Regions from separate parts of the Paraburkholderia atlantica genome, predicted to be linked through region 2. Evidence: riboswitches for the same ligand, from Rfam matches in the RefSeq annotation. Region 2 holds a riboswitch; the other holds the start of a gene.
The links. Region 2 has a riboswitch for cobalamin ahead of cobW (cobalamin biosynthesis protein CobW). Riboswitches for the same ligand answer to the same signal wherever they lie in the genome.
Positions count from the first base shown of each region.

Region 1: another riboswitch for cobalamin. It lies ahead of BC1002_RS03515 (TonB-dependent receptor domain-containing protein); the one in region 2 lies ahead of cobW (cobalamin biosynthesis protein CobW).

Region 1 covers NC_014117.1:776,425-783,826, reverse strand. Annotated here, with positions in the region: gene BC1002_RS03520 (FecCD family ABC transporter permease) at 1-655, opposite strand, end outside; gene BC1002_RS03515 (TonB-dependent receptor domain-containing protein) at 695-2,626, opposite strand; cobalamin riboswitch at 2,716-2,980, opposite strand; gene BC1002_RS03510 (ATPase) at 3,201-3,560, shown strand; gene BC1002_RS03505 (cell division protein ZapA) at 3,557-3,871, shown strand; RNA gene ssrS (6S RNA) at 3,950-4,131, shown strand; gene BC1002_RS03500 (EVE domain-containing protein) at 4,273-4,731, shown strand; gene BC1002_RS03495 (SIMPL domain-containing protein) at 4,986-5,711, shown strand; gene lgt (prolipoprotein diacylglyceryl transferase) at 5,815-6,720, opposite strand; gene BC1002_RS03485 (LysR family transcriptional regulator) at 6,779-7,402, opposite strand, start outside.
Region 2 covers NC_014118.1:657,127-664,528, forward strand. Annotated here, with positions in the region: gene BC1002_RS39550 (cobalamin biosynthesis protein) at 1-368, opposite strand, end outside; partial or broken gene cobA (uroporphyrinogen-III C-methyltransferase) at 411-1,136, opposite strand; cobalamin riboswitch at 1,381-1,641, opposite strand; cobalamin riboswitch at 1,722-1,999, shown strand; gene cobW (cobalamin biosynthesis protein CobW) at 2,203-3,294, shown strand; gene cobN (cobaltochelatase subunit CobN) at 3,308-7,126, shown strand; gene BC1002_RS19040 (magnesium chelatase ATPase subunit I) at 7,123-7,402, shown strand, end outside.

The sequences.
Region 1 (7,402 bases), on a different replicon from region 2:
ACGGCAGAGCGCCGCCGTTGAGGTCGCCGGTCAGCCAGAACAGCATGCCGCGCAGACGGCTATCGGGCGCGAGATTCAGCAGCAGCGTGATCATCGCGCCCCACCCGGCCGCGATCACCGCGCCCGTCAACAGCAAACGCGGCGACGTGTCCTGCGGCTCGCCGCGCCACAGTTCGCGACGCGCGAGGCCGAGCACCAGCAGGATCGACACGAACGCACCCGCGAACGCGCTCGCATCGACGATCCACCATGCGCCGCCCGCGATCATCGCGACCAGCGCGAAGGTGGCCGCGCCGCCCGACACGCCGAGCACGTACGGCTCGGCCAGCGGATTGCGCAGCAGCACCTGCAGCAGCGCGCCGGCGAGCGCGAGCAATGCGCCGCACGCGAAGCCCGCGAGCGCGCGCGGCAAACGCAACGTGCGCACGATTTCGCCGGCGAGATCGTCGGTGCCCGTGGCGCCGAACGTGTGCGTTGGCACGAGCGCCGCAAGCACACGCGACGGCGGGAGCGGCACGCTGCCGAGCACCAGCGACGCGCCGAGCAGCGCGACGGCCGCGAGCGTGAGCCCGAGCCAGATCGCGGCCGCGCGTTTCGCGTTCATCGGGCGCGGCGTTGCCAGCGCGGCGGATAGAGAACCGGACGCGCGACTCATCCGCGTGCGCTCACGCATGCGGCCAACCCGGCGCGCGCGTCACTGCTGCTGCCAGCCGAGCGTGACATAGGCACCGCGTCGCGGCGAGTTATACGAGTAGGCCGTTTCATAGTCCTTGTTCAACAGATTGTCGATTTGCGCGCTGACGTACCACGCCTTCGTGATGTTGTAGCGCGCGGACAGATTCACGATGCCATAGCCGCCGAGGTTGCCGGTGCTGTCGGTACGCGGACCGCTGACGATCCACTCGCCGCCAACCCGCCATCCACCGATGCTGCGGTTCACCGCGAACGACCCGAAGCGTCGGGCGCGCCGTACGAGGTCGGTACCGCTGTCGAGATCGACCGGGTTCTGCACCGTGAACGTCGCGCGTACGTCGGTCTTGCCGACATGACCGCTCCACGATCCTTCGAGTCCCTGCACCTTCGCATGGCCGACGTTCTCCGCGAGATAGATGCCGGGGATCGTCTGCACGTAGTTGATCAGATTCGTATAGCGCGTCTGGAATGCGTTCAGACGCATCACGCCGAGCGCATCGGTCGCGTACTGCAAAGCGGCTTCGACCGAGTGACTGCGCTCGGGCTGGATCGACGGGTTGCCGCTGATCGGATAGTACAGATCGTCGAAGCTCGGCGCGCGGAACGCATCCGAATAGCTTGCGGTTACCTTCCAGTGCGACGTGATGTCGAAACCGTAGCCGAGATAGTAACTGTTCGCTCCGCCGAAATCGGAGTACTGGTCGCGGCGTACGTTGGCCTGAATCTGATTGCGCCCGAAGCGCGCGCTGTAACCCCCGAAGACCGAATCGACATGACGGTCGGGCGCGGCGAAGGTGTCGGAGTCGAGAGTCTGGTCGAGATGCTCGTAGCCGAATTGCAGCTTCTGGTTCGCGGCGAGCGCGAAATCGTTCTGCCACGTGTACTGGCGATTGTCGGTATCGAAGCGGTCGTCGTAGATGCCATTGGTGTTCGATACGCTGCGGTCGTCGCCCTCGGCGAGCGTGAAGTGGGTGGTCCACCAGTCGGTCAGCTTGCCGTTCGCGAACACCGACATCTGACGCACCTTGCTATAGAGGTTGTTCAGATCGGTCGGCACGCCGTACGCATTGTCGTAGCTGTTGTTGTTGTTCGACTGGAAGTAGCTGACGCCCGCATCCCACTTGTCGGTGAACTTGTGGCGCAGCGACGCGCTGATGCTCTCGTTCAGATTGCCGTTCGCGTTCGGATTCGCGGCCGGCGCCTCGAGCGGATTGAGCGACGAAAAGCCGTCGTCCTTCGTGCGCGCGAGCGAGATGTTGAAGGTCGTGCGGCCCTCCTGATCGAGCGCGCCGTTCACGCCGGCCGTTTGCGTCTGCGTGTGATAGCTGCCGTAACCGACCGAGAAATTGAAACGCGGCGGATGAGCGCCGCCGTCTTTCGTGAACACCTGCACGACGCCGCCGATCGCACCCGAGCCGTACAACGCCGAAACGTTGCCGTTCACTACTTCGACGTGATCGACCTGGTCGAGCGGAATCTGTGCGAGCTGAGCGGAGCCGAGACTGACCGAATCGACGCGCACGCCGTCGATCAGCAGCAGCGATTGCGTCGACGAAGCACCGCGCAGAAAGAGGCTCGTAGTCGAACCGGGGCCACCCGTGCGCGAGATCTGCGCGCCCGGCGCGAGTCGCAACAGGCCGGGCAGATCGGTCGCGGTCGTGTCGGCGATGTCCTGCTGATCGAACTGCGTGGTCTGCGGGATCGCGTCGCGCAACGCTTGCGCTCCGCGTTGTGCGGTCACGACGATCGGCGACAGCACGTTGCCCGACGCATCGGCGGAAGGGGGATTGGCCGCATCGGCAACGTTTGCGGCGTTCGCGCTGCTGGCATCCGTAGCGGACGATGAAGACACAGACTCGGCGCTTTGCGCATGCACGACGAGCGGCAGACTCGCGAACGCGAGCAGCGTCGCGCGGGCGATGGGGGACAGCATGGGATGACATTCCTGTGGATAGCGTGCGCGGCCTGCTTCCCCGCGGGCCGACGCGTCACGAGGCGTCCCCTTGTTTAACGTTTTCGCGGGGACGTCCCTCTTTTCTGGCCGGTATCCGGGCTACGACACATCGATCCCGCCTTCCCACGCGTGACGCGCAGTGGCACACTCGCAGGTTGAACTTCCAACCTTGCAATTAGGACCGACCTGCATGAGCACATCACATGCGGTCGTTTACCGTTGCGGGGGCAGCGCAGGTTCGCGCATCCGGTTTTGGCACCGCGCGCGCCCTGCTTCCCGTTTAACTGCGCGCGCCGAAAAGCGCGCGCGGGCACCAGAGTGCGGGAAGTGTAGGAGCGACCTCGCGGGGCGTCAAGAAAGGTCCCCCGGAGCGCAAGCCGTTCTGTTGAATGCAGGTTATTGTCCGACGGATTGCCGGCCTCTTATCTTATGGTCGACGACACGACTCGCAACGAACCTGCACGAAGCGATGCTGTTACGTCTCGAAACGAGACAATTGTCGGAACCTGTAATATTCCGCGCTAAAATGCGATGTCTTTAGAGGACGCAGCACATGCTCACCGAACTCGAATCACTCTCCCAGAACATCGGCAAGCTGATTGCGATCAGCCAGCGCCACAACGAAGCGCGGATCGCGCTCGAAGAGCAGCTCGCGCAAACGCGTGCCGAAGTACAAGCCACGCACACCGAACTCGCACAATTGCGTGCCGAGCGCGACGCACTGCAAGCTGAACGCGACGCGCTGTCCGCCAAGATCGACGACGCTCAGGTGCGCCTGAATGCGATTCTCGAAAAATTGCCGCGCGCACGCGCGAGCAGCGAACCGGATAACCAGCTCGATCTGCTCGAGTCCGCCCAGCCCGAACACGAGGAAGCGGAAAGCGACGTGAGCCGACACGGAGAAAGCGCATGACCACCAAGCAGATCGAAGTATCGATTCTCGAAGTACCCTACCGTCTCGCCTGTTCGCCGGAAACGGAAGGCGCGCTGCTCGAGGCGGTCGCGCGCGTCGACGCCGAGATGAAGAAAATTCGCAGCGGCAGCAACGTGCGCGGCACCGATCGCATCGCGGTGATGGCCGCGCTGTCGCTGGCATCGGAACTGCTTAAGCTGCAAAGCAGTGTGCGACACGGAGAAGCATTTCCTGCTGAAGAAATCCGGCGTACAATGCAGCAAATGAACGAACAACTAGGTACTGTGATTGAGCAGTACAGCATGCAGTAAGCAGTAGTTGACTCAATAGCGGGCCGGTTTTGAACCGGTCAGTTGTTCAACGGTTTGTGTTGTAGCTTCATCGGTTTAGCTTCCCTGCCTGGTTCGCCAAGGTCATATATTCCTTGAACCAATGCCATGTGCACGGTTGCGGAAATTTGTAGCACGGGTGTGCGCGTCACTCTGTCTGATGTACCCGAAGTGTTGCTAACTGCGACCAATTCTGAACCCTCGGTTCAGGATGCCGGCCTAGCGGCTAAGGCGGGGACCTTATCTGGAACGGCATCGGACTTCGGTTCGATGCCGTTTTTCTTTGGTCGTCGTTTTTTCGTTTGAGTGCCTGTTTCAGGGGCTTTTCCGCACGCGCCCGCTATTGTCGCGCCTCGTTCAATCTCATACGCTCACTCCGATTCATGCGCTACTGGCTGATGAAGTCCGAACCGGACGAAGCAAGCATCGACGACCTCGCCAACGCACCGCATCGCACGTTGCCGTGGACCGGCGTGCGCAACTATCAGGCGCGCAACTTCATGCGCGACGTGATGCAGGTCGGCGACGGCGTGCTCTTCTACCATTCGAGCTGTCCGGAGCCTGGCATCGCGGGTATCGCGGAAGTCTCGTCGACCGCGTATCCGGACCCGACGCAGTTCGATAAAAAGAGTCCGTACTACGACGCGAAATCGTCGCCGGAAACGCCGCGCTGGATGCTCGTCGACGTCGTGTTCAAGAAGAAAATCCCGCTGATTTCGCTTGCCGCACTACGCGAGCATGCCGAATTGCAGAACATGCGCGTGCTCGCCAAAGGCAACCGTCTATCGATCACGCCGGTGACCGACGCCGAATGGCGCTTCATCACTAAACAGCTGGTTTAACGGCAAATGCGCGACGCGGGCACTGTCGTGATCGCGTCCAGGTCGTCGTTTCCGATGCGGCGGCGAAGCGCTAATTGGGGAACCAAGCGTCGGTAAAACCCGCCTAATCGGACGACGAAAGCGCGAGCTCGGACCAACCGCTAGACGGCACCCGATCCATTCGCCCGCGCAACCGTCAAACCGCGCGCCACATTGCGTCATCACGCGGCGCTCGCGTCGAACGTGCACAACCTGCTCAAACAAGGATTCCAGCCATGACGACAAAACCCGCACGGGCCCTTGCACTCGCGCTCGCCTTTGGCGCGCCTGTGGCGCTCGCGCTGAACTCGGCGCCCACTCGCGCGCAGACCATGATGCCGCAGCCTTCGGGAGTGCTGTCTCTGAATGCGCAGGCGAGCGCCGAAGTCCCGCAGGACGAAGTCGAAATCACGCTGTTTTACGAGCAGGAAGCGAGCGAGCCGTCGGCCTTGACATCGACGCTGAACCAACGCGCCGACGCGGCATTGCAGAAAGCGCGCGGCGTCGCCGGCGTGACCGCGCGCTCGGGCGCGTTCTCGATCTTCCCGTCGACGGACCGCGACGGACGCATCTCGGCGTGGCGCGGCCGCACGGAAGTCGTGCTCGAATCGCGCGACTTCGCCGCGGCCTCGAAGCTCGCCGGACAGATGGCATCGATCATGCAGGTGGGCAACGTGCGTTTCTCGCTGTCGCCGGAAGCGCAGCGCGCCGCCGAACAGCGGCTCAGCGGCGAGGCGATCAAATCGTTTCGCGAGCAGGCCGCGGCTTCTTCGCAGGCGTTCGGCTTTAGCGGCTATTCGATCCGCGAGGTCAACGTGAATCACAGTGGCGTGATGCCGCGTCCGATGATGATGATGAGCGCACGCGCGATGGGCGCCGACGCGAAGAACGCGCCGATGCCGCTCGAAGGCGGTACGTCGACGGTGACGGTCAACGTGTCGGGGTCGGTGCAGATGAAGTGACGCGCACGCGCGTACGCCAGCGCATCAAAGAGAAACGCCACGGCATCCATCGATGCCGTGGCGTTTTTTCATGCAGCGTTCGCTACGCCAGCCGGGGCACAGGTCAGTTCGCGCCGACCGCCTGCGCCGGCTCGCGACGCCCACGGCGATACGCCCACACCATCAGGCCGATGCCCGCGAGAATCATCGGCAGCGACAGCCATTGACCCATCGACAGCCCCATCGCGAGCAGGCCGAGGAAATCGTCCGGCTCGCGCGCGAATTCGACTGTGAAGCGCGCGAGGCCATAGCCGATCAGGAACATCGCGGAAATCGCGCCGAGTGGCTTCGGCTTGCGCGAGAAGAAGATCAGCACGAAAAACAGCGCCACGCCTTCGAGCGCGATCTCGTACAGCTCCGACGGATGCCGCGGAAGCATGTGATATTGCGCAAACACTTCGTTCAGATGCCATTGCGCGGCCAGTTGCGGATGCGCGGCGAGCCAGGTGGCGTCGTCGGGCGCGGCGCCGGGGAACAGCATCGCCCACGGCGCGGCCGGATCGGTGACCCGGCCCCACAGTTCGCCGTTGATGAAGTTGCCAAGCCGGCCTGCCGCGAGGCCCGTGGGCACCATCGGTGCGACGAAGTCGGTGACCTGCAGCCACGACCGCTTGCGCTGATACGCGAACAGCATCATCGCGATCGTGACGCCGAGAAAGCCGCCGTGAAACGACATGCCGCCTTCCCACACCTTGAAGATGTCGAGCGGATGCGCGAAATAGAAGCTGGCCTTGTAGAACAGCACATAGCCGAGCCGGCCGCCGAGGATCGTACCCAGCACGCCGAAGAACAGCATGTCGTCGATGTCCTTCGCGGTCCAGCCTTGCGCGGCGACGTACGGCAGCCGCAGCCGCAGCCGGGCGACGACGATCGCCGCGACGAACGCGACGAGGTACATCAAGCCATACCAGCGTACGGCGAGCGGCCCCAGATGGATGGCGACAGGGTCGAAATTCGGGTGAATGAGCATCGTGTAGTTATGGGCAGTTCAGGTTCGAAAGCAGTTTTACGGGAATAAAAAGCGGGATCTAGACACGCGACGCCACGCTCGCCGCATGCGCGCGCACGATATCGATGAAGCCCGCCAGCACCGGGCTGACCTCGTCGGTGCGCCAGACGAGGCCCGTTTCGATTGCGGGCACCGACTCGGACAGGGGCCGATACACGACGCCCGTGCGCCGCAGGTTACGCAACGATTGCGGCACCAGTGCGACGCCCATGCCGGCCGACACGAGACTCACGATGGTCTGCATCTGGATCGCCTCCTGGCCGATCCGCGGCGCGAGGCCGGCGACGCCGTAGCAATCCATAATGATGTCATAAAAGCCTGGCGCGAGACGTCTTGGGAAGACCACGAGCGGCGCGTCGCCGAGATCGCGCAGGCTGACGGGCGTATCGAGCCATTCGGCGGCGGGGTCTTCATTTGGCCTGCCCTTGCCGTTTTTGTTCATGCCGCCTTGCAAGCGTTGCGCCATCTCCGTCGACATCGCGATCACCAGCGGCTCGCGTGCGATCGGCAGCCATGACAGCTGCGCCGCATGCCGCGACGGCAGCGGTGCGATGACCAGGCCCGCGTCGATACGCCCAGCCATCAGTTCCTCGACCTGCACGTCGCTGGTCGCCTCCGTCAGCTCGAGCCGCACGCGCGGATG
Region 2 (7,402 bases):
ATGCCGGCGAGCACCGTCTTGCGTATGATCAGACGCGCGTTTTGCGCGATAGTCGCGGAGTTCGCTGCCGCTGCCGCCAGCAACGCGCACGGCTCGCACACACCGTCGATACCGAGATGCGCGCGCGCGGCCGCCGACGGCGACGCGACCGGTGCGGCGGCGATCTGCTCGCGGCTGAACAATTGCAGCGGCAGTTGATGGCGCGAACAGAATTCGAGCAGACCTGCTTCGTTGGCTTTGGTGTCGATCGTCGCGATGGTGCCGATCTGCTCGAAGGCATTCGAGCCGAGTGCTGCGCGCACGGCGGCTTCGATGTCAGCGGCATTGCTGTGCAAGCGGCAACCAATGCCGACGCTCAGCGTTTTGATCGCGCTCGCGGCTTGTTCGTGATCAACCCGGCCGTCGCGCGTGGCCGCTTCACGCGCAAGCGCGAGCGAAGCCACGCCGCCGATCACGACGATCGCCGGCGAGCCGAGCCCCGCGCGCACGACCGCCTCGGCAAACTCGCGAAGCGGCGCGAGCACGTGACGCTGGTCGTGTCGCGTCGCCGATTCGATCGCCGCGCAGGGCGTATCGGCGGACATCCCAGCCGCGAGCAACGCGCCGACGATTTCGCCGAGCCGCCGCATGCCCATATAGATCACGAGCGTCATGCGCGTCGCGGCGAGCGCGGCCCAGTCCGGCTCGCCGCTGCCGGCGCCGTGGCCGGTGACGAACACGACACCCTGTGCGTAATCGCGATGCGTGACCGCGATGCCGAGCGTCGCGGGTGCAGCGATGCCGGCCGTGATGCCGTTGATCACGTCGACGTCGATGCCCGCCGCCTGCAGCGCCTGCAACTCTTCGCCGCCGCGGCCGAACACGAACGGATCGCCGCCCTTGAGCCGCGCCACGCTGCGCCCCGCGTGCAGATGCCCGAGCATTTGCGCGACGATATCGGCTTGCGGCGTCGACGGATGGCCGCCGCGCTTGCCCACGTACACGACTTGCGCGTTGGCGCGTGCGAACTGCAGTACGTCGGGATTGACCAGATCGTCGACCAGCACGACATCGGCCTGCGCGAGCGCACGGGTGGCCTTCAGCGTCATCAGTTCGACGTCGCCGGGACCGGCGCCGATCAGCCAGGCGCGCGTCATCGCGGCGTGCATGGCGCATGCCATGCGGAGATGGGAGGAGAGAAGCGGCGCGCGACGGTGCACGCGGCAGTGAATATAGAGGTCATGCGGTACAGCGAATCCGGGCGCGGCCACTCGTGCGGTTCGCGGCGGATTCTTCAGAGAGAACGCCACGACACGCGCGATGCCGCGCTGCTACGCCTTCACATCCGTTCCCCGCGGATTCCGGCGGCCGGCGGCGCAACCTGATGCACGGATGCATGCGGCGCCGCCTCCGCGTCTGGCCGGTATCCGGGCTGGCGGCCTCACGCGCTTCGCCTTCCCGTCCCGGTTTGCAGATTCGCGAGGACAGTGGCATCAAAAAACGCATGCGCGGCACGGCGGAATCGAAGCTGAATCGAATCGCGCGCCGCAGGTCGCTTACCGTTGCGGGGACAGCACAGGTTGAACGCACGAGGCGCTGCCTGTTTCCCGTTTAACTGCACACGCGAGCGCATGTGCGGGCACCAAACGCGCGCATACGATAGCACATGGCGCCTTGCCGGATAAGCGTCGGCGGCGCTTTCCGGCACCGTGCGTTCCTTGACTGCGCAAGGCCGCGGGCCTACACTCGCACGCACTTTGGGTGCTCGCGTGCGCGTTCCTGCGCATGCAGTTAAACGGGAAACAGGGAGCCATCTGCGCTAGAGCGGCTAACCTGTGCTGTCCCCGCAACGGTAAGCGAAAAGCGGTTCCGGCTTGATAGCCGGGCGCCGCGGTGCCGGCTTCGATGTCCTCGCGCAAGGTCGCGTCGACATATCACCACTGGACGAGAAACCACTCGTCCGGGAAGGGGAAGCGGCGCTTTCGCCAGCCCGGATACCGGCCCGAAGAAGCAGAACGACCGCCGCGGGGATGCGGCGGCGCGTTCATGACCTCAGTTCCGCTTTCTGAATTTCCGTTGTCGCGGCAATGCCGTCGTTCGTCCCCGTGTCTGGTGATCGCTGGTACTGTTGCGCGTGCTTCATTCGCTCCATTCGCCAGCCGATGCAGGCCGAAGCGCGGACTTTGCGGCAGACCGATGCAACGCAAAGGGATGGACCTCACGATGCAAACTCAATTGCGCAAGATTCCCGTCACGATCGTCACCGGCTTTCTCGGCAGTGGCAAAACTACGTTGCTGCGGCACATTCTTCAGCATGCGGGCGGCAAGCGCATCGCGGTGATCGTCAACGAGTTCGGCGAACTCGGCATCGACGGCGAAATCCTCAAGGGCTGCGGTATCGGTTGCGATGAAAACGGCGTCGAGACCGAAGGGCAATTGTATGAACTCGCGAACGGTTGCTTGTGCTGCACCGTGCAGGAAGAGTTTTTCCCGGTGATGGAGAAGCTCGCGGAACGGCGCGATGAACTCGATCACGTGCTGATCGAAACGTCGGGGCTCGCATTGCCGAAGCCGCTCGTGCAGGCGTTCAACTGGCCGCAGATCCGCAATGGCTTCACGGTCGACGCGGTGGTGACGGTGGTGGACGGCCCGGCCGCCGCAAGCGGCCAGTTCGCCGATAATCCGGTCGCCGTCGATGCGCAGCGCAAGGCCGATCCGAATCTCGATCACGAGTCACCGCTGCACGAGCTGTTCGAAGACCAGTTGTCGGCCGCCGATCTGGTGATTCTGAACAAAACCGATCTGATCGACGACGCGCGCCAGCACGAAGTGGAAGCCGCGATCCGCGCTGAGATTCCGCCGCAAGTGAAGATCGTGCGCGCGCAGCGGGGACAGCTCGACCTGCATACGCTGCTGGGGCTCGAGGCGGCGTCGGAACAGACGATCCATCTGCGTCACGACCACCACGGTTCCGCCGACGACCCCGATCATCACCACGACGAATTCGATTCGGTCGTCGTGCAGGCATCGGTGCCGTCGCGCGACGCGGCGCTCGCCGCGTTGCAGACGCTGGTCGAAAACCACGCGATTTACCGTGTCAAAGGCTTCGCGGCGCTGCAGGGCGCGGCGATGCGTCTCGTGATCCAGGGCGTGGGCCGGCGCTTCGACAGCTACTTCGACCGGCGCTGGCAGGCGGGCGAAAACGGCGACGGCGCGTTGAGCCGCTTCGTGCTGATCGGCGAAGACCTCGATCAACCCGCGCTGCAACAGGCGTTCGACGCGGCGCTCGGCGCGACGTCGAACGCGACGGCATAACGGACGCACCAGCATGCATCTGCTGCGCACGACGCCGGGCGGCTTCGTCGACGATACGCAGGGCGTGATCCGCATCGATCAGCAGCCCGCCGATATCATCGTGCTCAGTTCCGCCGACACCACGCTGTCGCTGCTCGCGAGCGTGGTGCCGCGTCTCGGCGATGGCTTCCCGAGCCTGCGGCTCGCGAACGTCACGTATCTGCGTCAGCCGGCCTCGGTCGATTTCTATCTCGACGACGTGTTGCAGCATGCGCGCGTGGTCGTCGTCGATCATCTAGGCGGCGAAGCGTATTGGCCGTACGGCATCGAGCAGGTCGTCGCGCTCGCGCAGCGCAAGCAGCAAACGCTGGCGATGTTTTCCGGCGACCTGCAGGAAGATCCGAACCTGCTCGCGCGCAGCACGGCGAGCGCCGAGTTGTGTCAGCAGTTGTGGCGCTATCTGCGCGAGGGCGGTCCGCAGAACGCAGAGGCGTTTTTGCGCTGCATCGCGTATCGCGCATTCGACTGGGGGAGCGAGCCCGAGCCGCCGCGCGCATTGCCGGCCGCGTCGCTGTATCACCCCGAGCGCGATACGCCCACCGTCGCCGATTGGCAGGCGCGTTGGCGCGAGGACGCACCGGTCGTCGCGATTCTGTTTTACAAGGCGCATCTGCAGGCCGCCAATACCGCGGTGTTCGATGCGCTGATCGATGCGCTCGAAGCGCAAGGGCTCAATCCGCTGCCGCTTGCGATCACGTCGTTGAAGGATGCGATGAGCCGCGATGTCGTGCAGTCGCTGTGCGCGCAACATGGCGTCGCGCTGGTGCTGAACACGACCGCGTTCGCCGCGTCCGCGATCGACGACCCCGAGCCGCTAGCGCTCGCCGGCGACGCGCCGGTGTTCCAGGTGATCCTGAGCGGCGGCAATCGCGAAGACTGGCTGAAGGACAACCACGGCCTCAATTCGCGCGACATTGCGATGCACGTCGCGCTGCCTGAAGTGGACGGCCGCATCATCACGCGCGCGATCAGCTTCAAGGGGCTCGCGTATCGCTGTGCGCATACGCAGGTCGACGTGGTCCGCTATCAGCCGGACCTCGAACGGGTGCGCTTTCTCGCCGAGCTGAGCCGCCGCTGGTGCCGTCTGCGTTCGCTCGATAACGCCGACAAGAAAGTCGCGTTGATTCTCGCGAACTATCCGATGAGCGAAGGGCGCATCGGCAATGGCGTGGGGCTCGATACGCCGGCGTCGGTGGTCGGCATTCTGTCGATGCTGCGCGATGAAGGCTATCGTGTCGGCGAATTGCCCGACGACGGCGACGCGCTGTTGAACAGGCTGACCGAAGGCGTGACCAACGATCCCGTGGTGCGCGATCTGCGTCCGGCCCTGCAAAGCCTTGCACTCGACGACTACCTCGCGCATTTCGACGCGTTGCCGGCGAGCGTGCGCGACGCGTTGAACGCGCGCTGGGGCAAGCCCGCGCAGGACCCGACGCTGCGGCGCGGTCGCTTCATGATCGCGGGCTGGCGCTGCGGGCAGGTGTTCGTCGGCATTCAGCCTTCGCGTTCCCGCGAGCAAGGCGACTACGCGAGCTATCACGATGCGGAGCTCGTACCGCCACATGCCTACCTCGCGTTCTACTTCTGGCTGCGCCATCAGTTCGGCATCGACGCGGTCGTGCACGTCGGCAAGCACGGCAACCTGGAATGGCTGCCGGGCAAAAGCGTCGCATTGAGCGACGCGTGCTGGCCCGATCTGATTCTCGGACCGATGCCGCATCTGTATCCGTTCATCGTCAACGATCCGGGCGAGGGCAGCCAGGCGAAGCGGCGCGCGCAGGCGGTGATCATCGATCATCTGATGCCGCCGCTGACGCGCGCTGAAAACTATGGGCCGCTGCAAGACCTCGAACGCCAGGTCGACGAATACTACGAAGCCTTGATGGTCGATGCGCGTCGCGCGAAGCTCTTGCGTCGCACGATTCTGACGACGATCGTCGAGCATCGGCTGCACGAAGAGCTGAGTCTCGCGGCGCCGAACGGACAGCACGATGAAGACGCGCTGCTCACGCGCGTCGATGCGTGGCTGTGCGAGCTGAAGGAAGCGCAGATTCGCGATGGCCTGCATACGTTCGGGCAGTCGCCGCGCGGCGTGCAGCGGCGCGATACGTTGCTCGCGCTCGGGCGCTTTCCGATCGGCGATGGACAGGGCGGCAACGCAGGACTCGTCGACGCGCTGGCGCGCGATCTGCGCATCGATCATCTGTTCGATCCGTTGAGCGTGGATTGGGCCGCCGCATGGGACGGCCCACGCCCCGAGGTATTGCAGCGGGTCAGTGACGCACCGTGGCGACATTGCGGCGATACGCGCGAGCGCCTGGAGTTGCTCGCGGGCGAACTGTTGCGCGGCGTCTGCGGTGTCGATCGCGATGACGCGGATCGTTCGCAGGCCGTTGCCGTAGCCGACGAAAATCTGCCGCAAGCGGCACAGGTGATCGCACGCCTGCGCGACGCCGTGCTGCCGCGCCTCGACGCTTGCGGCCCGCATGAAATGACGCAGCTCAAGCGCGGCCTCGAAGGACGTTTCGTGCCGCCGGGTCCAAGCGGTTCGCCGTCGCGCGGCCGGCCCGACGTATTGCCCACCGGCCGCAACTTCTATTCGGTCGACACGCGCGCGGTGCCGACGCAAGCCGCCTGGGCACTCGGCCTGAAATCGGCGCAGCAACTGATCGAGCGGCATCTGCAGGAGCATGGCGATTATCCGCGCGCGATCGGCCTGTCGGTCTGGGGCACCGCGACGATGCGCACCGGCGGCGACGATATCGCGCAGGCGCTCGCGCTGCTCGGCGTGCGGCCGAAGTGGGCGCCGGGCAGTCATCGCGTGACGGACTTCGAGATCATGCCGATCGAAGCGTTCGACCGGCCGCGTATCGACGTTACGTTGCGCGTATCCGGCTTCTTTCGCGACGCGTTCGCGAACGTGATGCATCTGTTCGATGCTGCCGTGCAAGCGGTCGCCGAACTCGATGAGCCCGCGGAGCTGAATCCGATTCGCGCGCGCGTGCTGCGCGAACGCGATGCGCTGATCGCGCGCGGCATGGACCCGGTCGAGGCGCGCAAGCGCGCCGGCTGGCGCGTATTCAGTGCGCGACCCGGCGCGTACGGCGCGGGTCTGCAGCAGATGATCGATTCGCGCCAATGGCAGAGCGACGCCGACCTGGCGAACGCGTATCAGGCGTGGGGCGGATATGCGTATGCGCAAAAGAGCGCCGGCGAGGAAGCGCATCACGCGTTTGGCGCCCGCCTCGCAGCGATGGACGTGGTGCTGCAGAACCAGGACAACCGCGAGCACGACGTGCTCGATTCGAACGACTACTACCAGTTTCAGGGCGGCATGGTCGCGGCGGTACGGCATCTGGCCGGTCAGCAGCCGCGCGTCTATCACGCCGATCACAGCAATCCTGCCGCGCCGCGCGTGCGCACGTTGCAGGAGGAGATCGCGCGCGTGATCCGCTCGCGCGTGGTCAATCCGAAATGGCTCGATGGCGTGAAGCGCCACGGCTACAAGGGCGCGGCCGAGATCGCCGCGACCGTCGACTATCTGTATGGCTACGACGCGACCGCGCGCGTGATCGCGGATCATCAATACGCGCTCGTCGCCGATGCTTATCTGAACGACGCCGACACCCGCGCGTTCATGCAAAGGCACAATTCCCATGCGCTGCATTCGATCTGCGAGCGTTTGCTCGAAGCGATGCAGCGGGGGCTGTGGCAGCAGCCGGGCGACTATCGCGCGCAGGTGGAAGCGCATCTGCTTGCAAGCGAACAGCAAATCGAAGGAAGACAAACATGAATGGAGCGATGCGAGGAACGGACGGCGTAGGCAGCGCGGGCTCTGCGTCGGGCACGGCGTCGCGGCCGGTTTTTCCGTTTGCGGCGCTGATCGGCCAAGCCTCGTTGCAGCAGGCGCTGGTGCTCGCGGCGATCGATCCGGGTCTGGGCGGCGTACTGATCAGCGGACCGCGCGGCACCGCGAAGTCGACCGCCGCGCGCGCGCTCGCCGAGCTGCTGCCGGAAGGGCAGCTCGTGAATCTGCCGCTTGGCGCGAGCGAGGATCGTCTGATCGGCA